Regions from separate parts of the Clostridium sp. HMP27 genome, predicted to be linked through region 1. Evidence: riboswitches for the same ligand, from Rfam matches in the RefSeq annotation. Region 1 holds a riboswitch; each other region holds the start of a gene.

Region 1 (3,202 bases):
CCGACCTCTGCCATAACCGTAGATGCTATTATTTGATTATCTGCATCTTGAAATACTATTCCGATATTCTTTCTAAGTTCTTTTAAATTCTTTTTATTGATGATTGTACCACGGTAAACGATTTTTCCATGTTCCGGTGTAAATACACCATTTACATTCAAGAAAAATGTAGATTTCCCAGATCCATTGGAACCAATTACAGCAATTTTCTCACCTTCATATATATCCATACTTACGCCGTTTAATGCAGGTTTTCCATTTCCATAAGTGTAGTGCATATCTTCAATTTTTAATATTATTTTTCTCATTATTGTTCCTTTCTATCTTGTAAAGCTCCATAGTAAAATCAAAAAAATTACAAATCCTACTGCTCCGACAATCTGTATTGTTTCTACCGGTTTATCTTCCCTCCAAAATATAAGATCTCCATCATAGCATCTAGCCTCCATAGCATTATAATAATTAGCTGCCTTTTTCAGCGAAATAACTAGCATATTACTTGCAATGCTTCCAAATGTGTAGCAGGAAGTTTTAAAATCACAATAGCCATGGCGAGATTCTACTGAATTTTTCATTTTAATATGAACATCCATTAAAATGAAAATGTAACGGTAAATGATATCCATCAGCTCTATAATAATCTTCGGTACATGCGCCTTCCTAAACACATAAATAATCTCAGATGATGGAGTGGATAGTGTCATCATCTGCAATGCACTTACAGCTGCAAAAACCTTCATAATCAGAAAAATCACTTCCTTAAGTTTTGCCTGAGATGTAAACACATAGAAAAAACCAAGATTTATATTATACTCACCAATTGGCTGTTTTGAAAAATCGATGGCAATACTAAAGGTACCGACAATGATAAACGCCATTGGAATTGCCAGCATAGATAAATATTCATGTATTGAAATTTTTCCTTTTACAATGCTCAGATAGGACATTGAAATAATAACTGCGACTGATACATATGGATTGTCCAATGCTATGCAAAGAATCAGTAGGCCAATAGAAAGGCATACTTTAAAAGTTGGATTCCAATGTCTAATTTTAGAAGCATGAGCATAAAAATCAATTAAAAATCCCTCACCATGCTTATGTCCAATTCTATGGCTATGCTTATGAGTGTTATCCCCTTTAGTGTAAACATCACGATATTTAAATTTAAATAAAAAAATACCCATCACAAACATAACACACAAAATAATAATTTTTTCCATTTAACACCTCTCTGAAATTTTAGCCTTGTCCGCTTTAGAAACACCAAAACAATCGAATTTTTACCATACTTTCAAATCCATTCTAAACTTCCACTAACTTGTATTAAAATAAAAAAGTCTTCTTAACTCAATAGTTAAGAAGACAAAAAGATCATCACGATTATCAAAACGCATCGCAAACACCCCCTATCCTTCGTAGAGTTAATTGTGTATTATTATAGGCAGGTATTCTGACTTAAGTATCATCGCCTTTATAACCTTCCCAGTTTCCCAGTGGTATTATATAAAGACTCCTCTTTTACAGCGGCGAGACCGTGCAGGATTTTCACCTGACTTCCCTTTTAATTCATAACCTATAACTATATATCAATTTTAACTTTAATATACACCATATTATGGTTTAAATCAAGTATAAAAAAATAATTATAGGCACCTTACTATCTTTTAATGATATATTTTTTTGAATTTTCTAATTTGATATATTACACAATTTCTAATATTAGCCTCTGACAGAAAAGAGCATCTATAGATTTGATTTAAACAAATCTATAGATGCTCCACTATTACGCATTTTGCTCTTCTATATTTTTAACCCCAATATTAAAGAATCTCCAATTGCCATCTTCTTCTTCATAGCCTTTACAATATATACATCCTTCTTTAAAATCATAACCAACTTTATTAAGTTCTTCATGATTTTCACGAGTATTTCTTACATCATTTAAATCCTCAACTTTTATCTTTAACATATTCCCTTTATTAGTTTTTACTAATGCTTCAAATTGTGGGAGCGTTCCCTCTTCTTTAATGGAGTATATATCAACTATTTTTAAATTCATACCCTCTTCTATAGTTAACTTATCTTTATACCTTCCCCAGCCTTCAGCTAATGTGGTATAATCTCCTATTTTAAAAATACTTTCCCCTATCATACATGATTTAACCTTGTCCATAACCATCTGTAATCCCCCCTGCAAATTAATTTTGATGTAATATCATTATACAACCATTGTTAAATAATCGTCAATGGTTTTGTTTGAATTTTCTTAATATTAACATTAAGTTTAAAATTCAAACCCATTTTGAGTTTAATATTATTATATTTTAGAAATGTTAATTTAAGAATCAAAAATATATTTTTTATAATATTACTTATAACAATACAAAAACACACATGATATTTTATAACATGTGTGTTTTTATAAATTGATATTGCATTATAGTCCATTTTTTTCTTCCATCATAGTCTTTACCTTCATAAGTCTTGTTAAGTTACTTCTTTCATTTTCATCAAGTTTCATGCGTATATATTTAATGGTTTCATGCAAATCAGGTATAGTTCTGTATTCTAGAGCATTAACCCTTCTTCTAGTCTTTTCTATTTCGTCTGCCATAAGCTGACATGACTTTTCTACTTCTGCAAGCTCTAACAGCTTAGGAAGTATAGAATATAACTTTTCTATAGCTCCATCTAACTCTGCAGATGTATTTGCAAAACCATAAGGATATATACTGCCTTCTTGATTTTCCATTTTTCGCTTAAATTTCATTACAGGTACATTAACACTCATAATATTTCTTTTAGTTACTTCTAAAGAAATACTTTCCATAGGATAGGCTATTGCTTCTTCAAGGAATTCTGAAGACATAACAGCTCTTGCCATTACAAAATTCTTTAATGATTTTTGCAATTCTTCTTCTACACTTTTCCTTAGTTCGTTATTATATTTTATAAGGTCTATAAATCTCCTCATAAGCTCATCTTGCTTATCTTTTAAAAGTTTATGTCCTCTGGTTGCTGTTACCAATCTCTTTTTTAATGTGGTGAGCTCCATTCTAGTAGGATTGACATTTAATCTCATAAGTTATCATTCCTCTATTCTTCAATCTTATTTTCTTGCTTTGGTAGATATTTTTCAAGATATTCATCTCTAATTCTCTTAAGCTCACCTTTTGGAAGTATGGATAGCAGCTTCCAT
Region 2 (3,202 bases), on a different contig from region 1:
TGAACTCCTAATTCAAAAGTGGATGCTCCTGTTCTTGGAATACAAAATAATGGTCCAATAGACAGCATTATTATTGAGCAAAGAAACTTGCCAAATTTATTTCCTACTTTATTTGTAAATTTTTCTGTACTTCCCCCACATAAAGCCACTGCTATTATTCCTAATAGCGGCAAACTTATACAAGTAAGTAAAAAACCTATCATAGTAAATATCCACTTGTCTCCTGATATAAATCCAAGTGTTGGTGGAAATATTAAATTACCTGCTCCAAAAAACATAGAAAACAGTGCAAAACCTGTGATAATTATGTTTTTAGTATTTTTATTAATATTCATAAAAAGCCCCCCTGTTTTGAAATAAAAAAACCTCTCATCCAAACAAGGTACGAAAGGCATATTCCTGTTTTGTGGTATTTATTACCGCGAAACTTTTGTATACTTGTATAAAGTTTATACCGTCTAAATTTATATTATTTTATAGAAAAAGCACTCATTAAGCAAATATAAAACTTTTGTTAAGACAAGTTTACCTTTACTTATATAAAACTTACTACCCTTTTCTTCTTTTTTCTACATTCTTCTTGCTTCCATATGTAATCTTTTACACCCAGTAATTTTATATGCATTTAAATAGCTTTATAATTTAATAGTTTTAAGTGAATATGTTTTATAATTTTTAAGCTTATCCTTATATTTTGATAAAATACTTAAATTTACGTCCTTTTCATATATTATTCCTAGAGCATCTCCACTATGAGCTCCAATTATTCCATATCCATTTAATTCGTCACATATATTAAGTATAGTAGGAAGTATCTCATAGGACAGTCTTTTTTCATTTCTTATAATGCTTTGAGTAGAACAATGAGCAATTTTTTTTATATCACGAGACTGAATTCCATCCTTTAAAATAGGAATTAAATCATCTATATTGCTAAGAGGAGGCAATTTTTTATTGTTAAACTCAATAGTATTTATTGTTTTATTTCCCTCAAATACCAATATATCAAACTCCAAATATTTTCCTAGCTCCTCAGTATACATTCCATTTTTATAGTCAAATATACAAAGTTCTTTAAATATTATGCTATCTGTAGGCTCTATGGCTATACAATTTCTAATAAGCTCCTCCTGATTAAAAGGCTTTTTAAATAATTTAATTAGGGAGTGATAAAGTGCGCATAAATCTGCTGTACTGCTAGCAAATCCTTTTCCTCTTGTTATAGAGGATTTAATAAGAATATCTAGAGTATGTATATATTGCTCCTCTCCCCATTCTACAAGTATATTATTTAAAAACTTAGAGGATTTGCTATATCTATTTTTAACATGTGGAGATTCACTTTCCCATACTTTTACTTCGGTGAAAAGATTTATAGGACATGAACATAATACATCTATCCCATTATATCTTCCTTGAACTATTTCTCCAATACTGCCTGGATAAATGGTTGTCGCTTCCATAATATATACTCCTTTTACTAGTCATCAATTTTAAGTTACCAGAACTTCAAAATGCGAGTTTTTAATTAATGTTAATTTTATCAACGTAAAAAAATAAATGCAAGTACACATCTCAATTTAAATTAATAATTATCAAAAAACTTTCTATGAAAACATATTCATGAATTTAATTCTGTTATCTTGACATATAATATTATAAATGTTAAACTCAATTCGGGTTATAATAAAATTAAATTTATATGGAAATACTACATAAAACAAAGTCAAAATTGTAGGTTTTACATAACTTTTAGTCATATATTATGATATAATTTAATACATAAAATTTATAGGTTCCAAATGGATTAAATGGGAAAGAAGTTAAATACTTCTGCGGTCCCGCCACTGTAAAGATGAGTATATTAGCATTATGCCACTCAATCGGGGAAGGCGTTAATATGCAATGAATCTAAGCCAGGATACCTGCCTGTAAACACAGCTCATTTAGCTTACGTGGATAAGCTAATGGTAGTCCTTTAAAAGAACTCCATTATCTTAATAAGATAATGGTTTTTTATTTATACATATCATTAAGGAGGAACTTTTAAATGTACACTAAGTTCAAAAAATTGTCCGTAGTAATTTTAACCTTTATTTTAGCATTTTCCTTTGTTGGATGTAATAGCAATAAAAATAACACTAAGGGTACTAAAGAAAATGCTAATGTAGAAAAAAAAGGAGAAACTAAATATCCTTTAACGATTAAAGATTCATCCGGTAGAAACGTAACTATAGAGAAAGAACCACAAAAGATAATATCTGTAGGTCCAAATATTACTGAAACAATATACTATTTAGGTAAAATGGATAAATTAATAGGAAGAACGGATTTCTGTGACTTTCCTAAGGATGTAAAGTCTGTGCAATCCATAGGTACTCTCCAGCAGCCTAATATAGAAAAAATTGTAGACTTGAAACCTGATTTGGTTATAGGCTCAACTCATTTTCCAAAGGAAACACTTGAAAAGCTTGAAGCTTTAGGAGTAAAAGTAGTGGTTCTTTATGGAAAGGAAGATTTCGAAGGTGCTTATAACACCATTGAAAAATTAGGTGAAGTTTTAAATGCTAATGATAAAGCTTTTGAAGTGGTAAGTAATATGAAGAAAAAAGTTGAAGATGTTAAAGTCAAGGTTGCAGGAAAAGAAACTCCATCAGTTTACTACGTTATAGATTTTGGTCCATATGGAGATTTTACTGCTGGATCAGATACATTCATAGATAAAATGATAACTATGGCTGGTGGTAACAATATAGCTAAGGATGCTGTTAACTGGAAATATAGTGTAGAAAAAGTATTAGAAAAAAACCCAGATATGCTTATATGTCCCGTATATTTCGATTACAAGAAAAGACTTCAAGAAGCTAAAGGCTATAAAGATTTAGATGCTATTAAAAAAGGAAATTTATTTGAAATAGATAATAACATGCTTGATAGACAGGGACCAAGACTAGCTGATGGACTTGAAGCTATGGCAAAAATTGTTCACCCTGAAGCGTTTAAATAGTCTTTAATTACCTAATGGGGGGATTTTAATGTCTTTTGACAAAAAAAGGATTTACTATAGAACATTACTTTTAGTAACTATAGCTATTTTACTGGTGCTAATAATACTATCTAGCACTTTAGGTGTCGCTAATATAACTTTTATTCAAACTATGAAAATACTTTTATCTAAAATCCCTTTTATTGGTGCCTTTAT
Region 3 (3,202 bases), on a different contig from region 1:
AGTGAAGTACAAGCGCTAAGAAAACAAACTGGGATGGTATTTCAAGGCTTTTATCTTTTTCCTCATATGACCGTTATAGAAAATATAATGGAGGGACAGGTAACAGTATTGAAGCGTTCAAAGGAAGAGGCTCGTGAAAAAGGTCTTAAGCTTTTACAAAAGGTTGGACTTTTAGAGAAAAAAGATCAGTATCCCTGTGAACTTTCAGGTGGCCAGCAGCAAAGAGTAGCTATTGCCCGTGCCATGGCAATGGAACCTGAAGTTTTGTTATTTGATGAGCCTACTTCTGCATTAGATCCAGAGCTGGCAGCTGAGGTCCTAAAGGTAATGAAAGATCTTTCTAAAGAAGGAATGACTATGGTAGTAGTAACTCATAAAATGAGTTTTGCAAGAGATGCAGCTCATAAGGTTGTATTCATGGAAAATGGGTCAATTGTTGAAGTTGGTACACCAGAGCAGGTTTTTGAAAATACAGGCAATGAGCGCTTGAAGAAGTTTTTGAGTATTATAGATGATTAGGTTGATTAGTGCCACCCACGTGGCAAGTGGCAAGTTAGCAAGTAGATGGCACTTAATTTATGAACTATGGGGGGAAAATGGACAAATTTAAAAAGATAATAAAGAAAAGATCCGCAATATTTTTTATAATATTATTTGCATTTGTCTACGTGAATAACAGCTCTCTGTTTACAAAACAGCGAACAGGAAAACCAACTATACTTGCACATCGTGGGCTTGCACAAACCTTTAGTATGGAGGGAATAACCAATGAAACCAATACAGCTCAGCGCATTCATAAGCCTGAACATCCTTTTTTAGAAAATACAATTTCTTCTATGGAATCAGCTTTTAAATATGGAGCTGATATAGTTGAACTTGATGTTCAGCCAACCAAGGATGGGAAATTTGCTGTTTTTCATGATTGGACACTAGAATATAGAACTGATGGCAAAGGCCTTATAAAAGATTATACAATGGACGATTTGAGATTACTTGACGTTGGGTATAACTACACTGCGGATGGAGGGAAGACATTTCCTTTTCGAGGTAAAGGAACAGGACTTATGCCTTCATTAGATGATGTTCTTACTAAATTCCCAGAAGGTTCTTTTTTGATTCATATTAAAACTGATAAAACAGAAGATGGGCAGCAGCTTGTTCAATATCTTTCTAAGCTACCCAAAGAAAGTTTAAATAAATTGGCTGTATATGGAGGAGACAAACCTATTGCTTTACTACAGAAAGAGTTACCTAATCTTCGAGTTATGTCAAAGGCAACGCTGAAAAAATCACTGATTTCTTATATTGCTATAGGGTGGACAGGGTATGTTCCAAAGGCCTGTAGAAATACTGAATTGCATATACCATTAAAATACGCTCCTATTCTATGGGGATGGGGAGGCCGATTTCTAAATCGAATGGATAGTGTAAATACTCGTGTAATTGTTGTAGGCGGCAGCGGGGAATTTTCTGAAGGATTTGATACTGCCGAAGACTTGAAAAATCTACCGCATAACTATACTGGAGGTATTTGGACAAATCGTGTTGATAAAATAGGTCCATTATTTTACAAATAAAAATTTCTTATATAAGTTTATATGGAATGAGTTAACACTTGCCATATAAGCAGGATTTATAGTACAATAAGTATACTAAATTAGTAGTTTATAAAATGGGTTCAATAGATTTTTATCTGTTGATTAAAAGAGAAGCTGGGTGAAAGTCCCGCACGGTCTCGCCGCTGTAAGAGAATAGTTTTTTCAATATGCCACTGGGAAACTGGGAAGGCTGAAAAAATGTTGACGCTCGAGTCAGAACACCTGCCTGTTTTATATTGCCAAAAACTCTACGAGTAATAGGGGGAGGAAGATTAAAATGACTTATATGCATTTTGGATAGACAGCCCTTTAACTAAACGTTGAAGGGTTATTTGTTTTATGACTTTACAATAATGAGAAAAGAGGAGAATAATATATGAAAATAGCTATTATAGCATGTGAAAACACAAATGGTACATGCTCAACCATGGGATGTTTTAAGGCTTATAATAATAGAAATAAGGCTTTTAGTATTTATGAAAAGGATGAGGATTTGGAAATGATGGCATTTGCTACATGTGATGCTTGTTCCAAAAATTCTGATGAAAATTTATTAAAGACTGCAAAAAAACTTCAAGAATCAGGTGTTAAAAGAATTCATTTAGCGGTTTGTATTATTAAAAAGTGCACGGCTAATAGGGCTCATGAAATAAAACAAATTTTTGAAAATCATAACATAGAAGTAATAGAGGGTACACATTAGTGCCTAGTGCCACCCACGTGACAAGTGGCAAGTTGAGATTTAAGCTATATAAAATTCAATTATTTTATTAAAGGGAACCTTGTAGGGGTTCCCTTAGCTGTAAAATCTTCAGGTTATTAATAGAAATAAATTATTTTTAATGCAACCTAAATTACACTTATTAAGCTAAATCTCTCTTAAATTAAGATAGTTCAACTTACCACTTGCCATAAAGGTATCAACTAGTATAAAATCAAAATAATAGTGCCACCCACGTGGCAAGTGGCAAGTGACAATTTTTAGCTGATTAAATTAATGATACTTTATAGAATTTCTGATTTTATGTATATTTTTTATAAAAGTGTGAATAGTTTAGATAAACCATTTACAGGAGTGAAAGCATATGTCAAGAAAGAATAGAATTATCTATGAAGGAGCAATATATCATATTTATCAGCGAGGAAACAACAAAGAATACATATTTCAAGATGATAATGTAAAATCATTTATCTTAAGATGCTTGAAAAAATATAATATCAAGTTTGACTATGAGATTTTAGCTTATGTAATTATGGATAACCATTATCATTTACTTATGAAAACTAATAAATCTCCAATAAATGAAATAATGTTTTATTTGGACAATTTACTAGGAAAATATATAAAAGGTATATTAAATAGGACTGGTCACGCATTTGATAGTAGATATAAGAGTAAGTTAGTTGATAACAATGCTTATTTAGTATGGCTTTTAAGGTATATACATAGAAATCCAATAAAGGCTGATATATGTGATAGTTTAGAGGATTATCCTTGGAGCAGTCATTATTTTTATAAAAACAACATAAATTCAGGTATCAATGCTAATTTTATATTAAATATCTTAGGGAATAGTAGGGAAGGGGCTTCTAAGCAGTATTTA
Region 4 (3,202 bases), on a different contig from region 1:
AATAAAATGAGTGATAAATTAGTTAGAGCAATTGCAAGTAATGGTGACATAAGAATTATTGCAGCTATTACAACAGAACTTGTGAATGAAGGAGTAAAAATTCATGAATGTGCTCCTACAGCAGCTGCTGCACTAGGAAGAATGCTTACTGCAGGAACATTAATGGGTGCAATGTTAAAATCAGAGAAGGATTCTTTAACTATTCAAATATCTGGAGGCGGGGAGGCAAAGGGTGTTCTTGTTACTGCTTATTCTGATGCAAGCGTAAAAGGATATATAGGGAACCCTAAGGTTGATTTACCTGCAAATAGCAAAGGAAAACTTGATGTTGGAGGAGCTATAGGCATAAATGGTAAGGTTACCGTTATAAAGGATATGGGACTTAGAGAGCCTTATGTTGGACAGATACCTATTTATTCAGGAGAAGTAGGGGATGATCTTGCGTATTATTTTACAGTTTCCGAGCAGACTCCTTCTGCTGTTGGACTTGGAGTTCTTGTAGATACTGATTTAAGTATTAAAGCGGCAGGTGGATTTATTATTCAAATGATGCCAGGAGCAAATGAATTAGCCGCTGATTTAGTCACTTATAGGCTTCAGGATATGAAATCTGTAACTGATTATATAGTACAAGGAATGAGTATTGAAGAAATACTTCAGTTTATATTTGAAGATATGGATTTAAAAATATTAGATAATATGACTCCAAAATATCAGTGTGATTGTACAAGAGACAAGGTAGAAAGAGTATTTATGAGCATAGGAGAAAAAGACCTTACTGAATTATATAATGAAAATAAAACTGAGGAATTAAAGTGTCACTTTTGCAATACAAGCTATAAATTTACTAATGAACAAATAGGAGAAATTTTAAAAAAATCAGGAAGCAAGAATTAAGCATGAATTAATAACCATTAAAATACATTGTAATTAACGAAGGGTTGTACTATAATTTTATCATGAAGTATCCTGATAACTTGAGATGAGCTGATTTATAATGAAATTATAAATTTCTATAAATCATGCATAGTTAGTAAAAATTTAATATGATTATTTTAGGTGCTGATATAGTTTAAAAGAGAAAGTGGTGAGAAGCCACTGCAGCCCCCGCTACTGTAAGAGTTGACAAATCCCATTTATCCACTAGATATTTCTAGGAAGGAGGGAGGAGGAAGAAACTTAAGCCAGGAGAACTGCCTGAAATACATTGCTACAATGCTTCGGAGGGAAGATATAAGCTTACTTTGTATATGTATTCCCTTGCTTTTGCAAGGGATTTTATTTTTTAATGATATAACATATTTAAGTTATTTAAACCATTATATTAATAAGTATTACATATTTAAAATAAGAATCTCCCTGTTGATTTGGGATGATTCTTATTTGTTTTTATCCAGTATATGCCACCTGAATCTATGAATCACTTGATATTAAAAATGCAGTAAGAGTTAAGATCTTGAAAATAAGTGCTATTAGTATTATAAAAAGTAAATTATTATTTTTAAATTTTAGGAGGAATGGGAAATGGAATTATTAAAAGAAACATTGCAAAGTATTGCACCAGCTAATGATGAGGCGATAAAAGATGCTTGGAAGAGAATGGACAGCCTTAGTAAACCTATAGGAAGTTTAGGAGAATTAGAAAAAATGGCTATAAAGATATCTGGTATTACTGGGAAAGTAAAGAATAAAATAAATAAAAAAATAACTATAGTTATGAGTGCTGATAATGGAGTGTTAGTAGAAGGAGTTAGTGCATGCCCTCAGGAGCTTACAGCTATTATTACAGATAATTATACTAAAGGTGTTACAGGTATAGGTGTCTTATCTAATTATGCTAAAGCAGATGTATGCGTAGTAGATATAGGTGTGAATGCAAACTTTAATAACCCTAAGATAATAAATAAAAAAATAGCTTATGGAACTAAAAACATGGCAAAAGAAGCGGCTATGTCAAGAGAAGAAGCTATAAGAGCCATTGAAGTAGGAATAGAAATGGTAGATAAATATGTAAGTGAGGGATATGATTTATTTGGTACTGGAGAGGCAGGAATGGGTAATACTGCCACTAGTGCGGCAGTTATAAGCGTACTATCTGGAATAGATTCTGATTTAATAGTAGGTAAAGGTGCTGGGCTTACAGAGGAACAATTTGTGAACAAAAAAAATGTAATAAAAAGGGCTATTGAATTAAATAATCCTGATAAAAGTGATGCTATAGATGTTTTATCAAAAGTAGGTGGTTTTGATATAGCAGGATTATGTGGATGCTTTCTAGGTGCAGCCAAAAATAGAGTACCCATTGTAATAGATGGGGTTATATCTTCAGCAGCTGCATTGTGTGCTTATAAGTTAAATCCCAATGTAAAAGATTTTATGTTTCCGTCTCATATCCCAGTAGAACCAGGTGCAACTTGTGTAATGAATGAAATAGGTCTTAAGGCAAATTTAGGTTTAGATATGAGGTTAGGAGAAGGTTCAGGATGTCCTATAGAGTTTTTAGTAATAGAATCTGCTTTATGTATAATGAATGATATGCATACGCTAGAAGAGGCAAGTATACATAACACTGAATTTTTTGTAGATATTAGAGAAGATTAAATTACGACGTTTTCTAATACTGAACCTCACGTATGAGATTTACATTTAGGAAAACGATTTGATACACAAAGAAGCTCTAATGCTTGTTCAATGTTTTCTACAATGTAAATCTCATACTTATATTCAATATTAAAAGTATCTTCATGCATACTGCTGAAGGAAGAAATTTCGCTTTGGCGAAAGTTTCTATAAAAATATAAAAAAGTTTAATTTTTTTATTGACAAAAGTCATATCAGCTTATATAATAATAATTGTCTTAAACGACACGCAAGTATTTATGGGAGCATAGCTCAGCTGGGAGAGCATCTGCCTTACAAGCAGAGGGTCACAGGTTCGATCCCTGTTGTTCCCACCATGATACTGCGGCCCAGTGGCTCAGTTGGTTAGAGTGCCGGCCTGTCACGCCGGAGGTCGAGGGTTCGAGTCCCTTCTGGGTCGCCATAATTATGCTGGCATGGCTCAACGGTAGAGCAGCTGACTTGTAATCAGCAGGTTGGGGGTTCGATTCCTATTGCAAGCTCCATGAATTTACTAAAATAAGGCCCCTTGGTCAAGCGGATAAGACACCACCATTTCACGGTGGTAAAACGAGTTCGAGTC

What was found. Region 1 has a riboswitch for cobalamin ahead of cbiQ (cobalt ECF transporter T component CbiQ). Riboswitches for the same ligand answer to the same signal wherever they lie in the genome.
Region 2: it holds a riboswitch for cobalamin, as region 1 does, so the genes downstream of both, DP68_RS12215 (ABC transporter substrate-binding protein) here and cbiQ (cobalt ECF transporter T component CbiQ) in region 1, are expected to answer to the same signal.
Region 3: it holds a riboswitch for cobalamin, as region 1 does, so the genes downstream of both, DP68_RS03405 (CGGC domain-containing protein) here and cbiQ (cobalt ECF transporter T component CbiQ) in region 1, are expected to answer to the same signal.
Region 4: it holds a riboswitch for cobalamin, as region 1 does, so the genes downstream of both, cobT (nicotinate-nucleotide--dimethylbenzimidazole phosphoribosyltransferase) here and cbiQ (cobalt ECF transporter T component CbiQ) in region 1, are expected to answer to the same signal.

The regions. Positions count from the first base shown of each region.
Region 1 is NZ_JMFY01000018.1:62,305-65,506, forward strand. Features, by position in the region: gene DP68_RS09460 (energy-coupling factor ABC transporter ATP-binding protein) at 1-308, opposite strand, end outside; gene cbiQ (cobalt ECF transporter T component CbiQ) at 321-1,223, opposite strand; cobalamin riboswitch at 1,426-1,595, opposite strand; gene DP68_RS09470 (hypothetical protein) at 1,787-2,182, opposite strand; gene DP68_RS09480 (V-type ATP synthase subunit D) at 2,441-3,085, opposite strand; gene DP68_RS09485 (V-type ATP synthase subunit B) at 3,100-3,202, opposite strand, start outside.
Region 2 is NZ_JMFY01000022.1:98,140-101,341, reverse strand. Features, by position in the region: gene brnQ (branched-chain amino acid transport system II carrier protein) at 1-335, opposite strand, end outside; gene DP68_RS12220 (kinase) at 636-1,463, opposite strand; cobalamin riboswitch at 1,777-1,948, shown strand; gene DP68_RS12215 (ABC transporter substrate-binding protein) at 2,051-3,007, shown strand; gene DP68_RS12210 (iron chelate uptake ABC transporter family permease subunit) at 3,036-3,202, shown strand, end outside.
Region 3 is NZ_JMFY01000006.1:18,810-22,011, forward strand. Features, by position in the region: gene DP68_RS03395 (amino acid ABC transporter ATP-binding protein) at 1-519, shown strand, start outside; gene DP68_RS03400 (glycerophosphodiester phosphodiesterase family protein) at 597-1,577, shown strand; cobalamin riboswitch at 1,658-1,843, shown strand; gene DP68_RS03405 (CGGC domain-containing protein) at 1,975-2,301, shown strand; gene DP68_RS03410 (transposase) at 2,684-3,202, shown strand, end outside.
Region 4 is NZ_JMFY01000011.1:51,268-54,469, forward strand. Features, by position in the region: gene hslO (Hsp33 family molecular chaperone HslO) at 7-897, shown strand; cobalamin riboswitch at 1,041-1,216, shown strand; gene cobT (nicotinate-nucleotide--dimethylbenzimidazole phosphoribosyltransferase) at 1,525-2,601, shown strand; tRNA gene DP68_RS05410 (tRNA-Val) at 2,882-2,957, shown strand; tRNA gene DP68_RS05415 (tRNA-Asp) at 2,967-3,043, shown strand; tRNA gene DP68_RS05420 (tRNA-Thr) at 3,051-3,125, shown strand.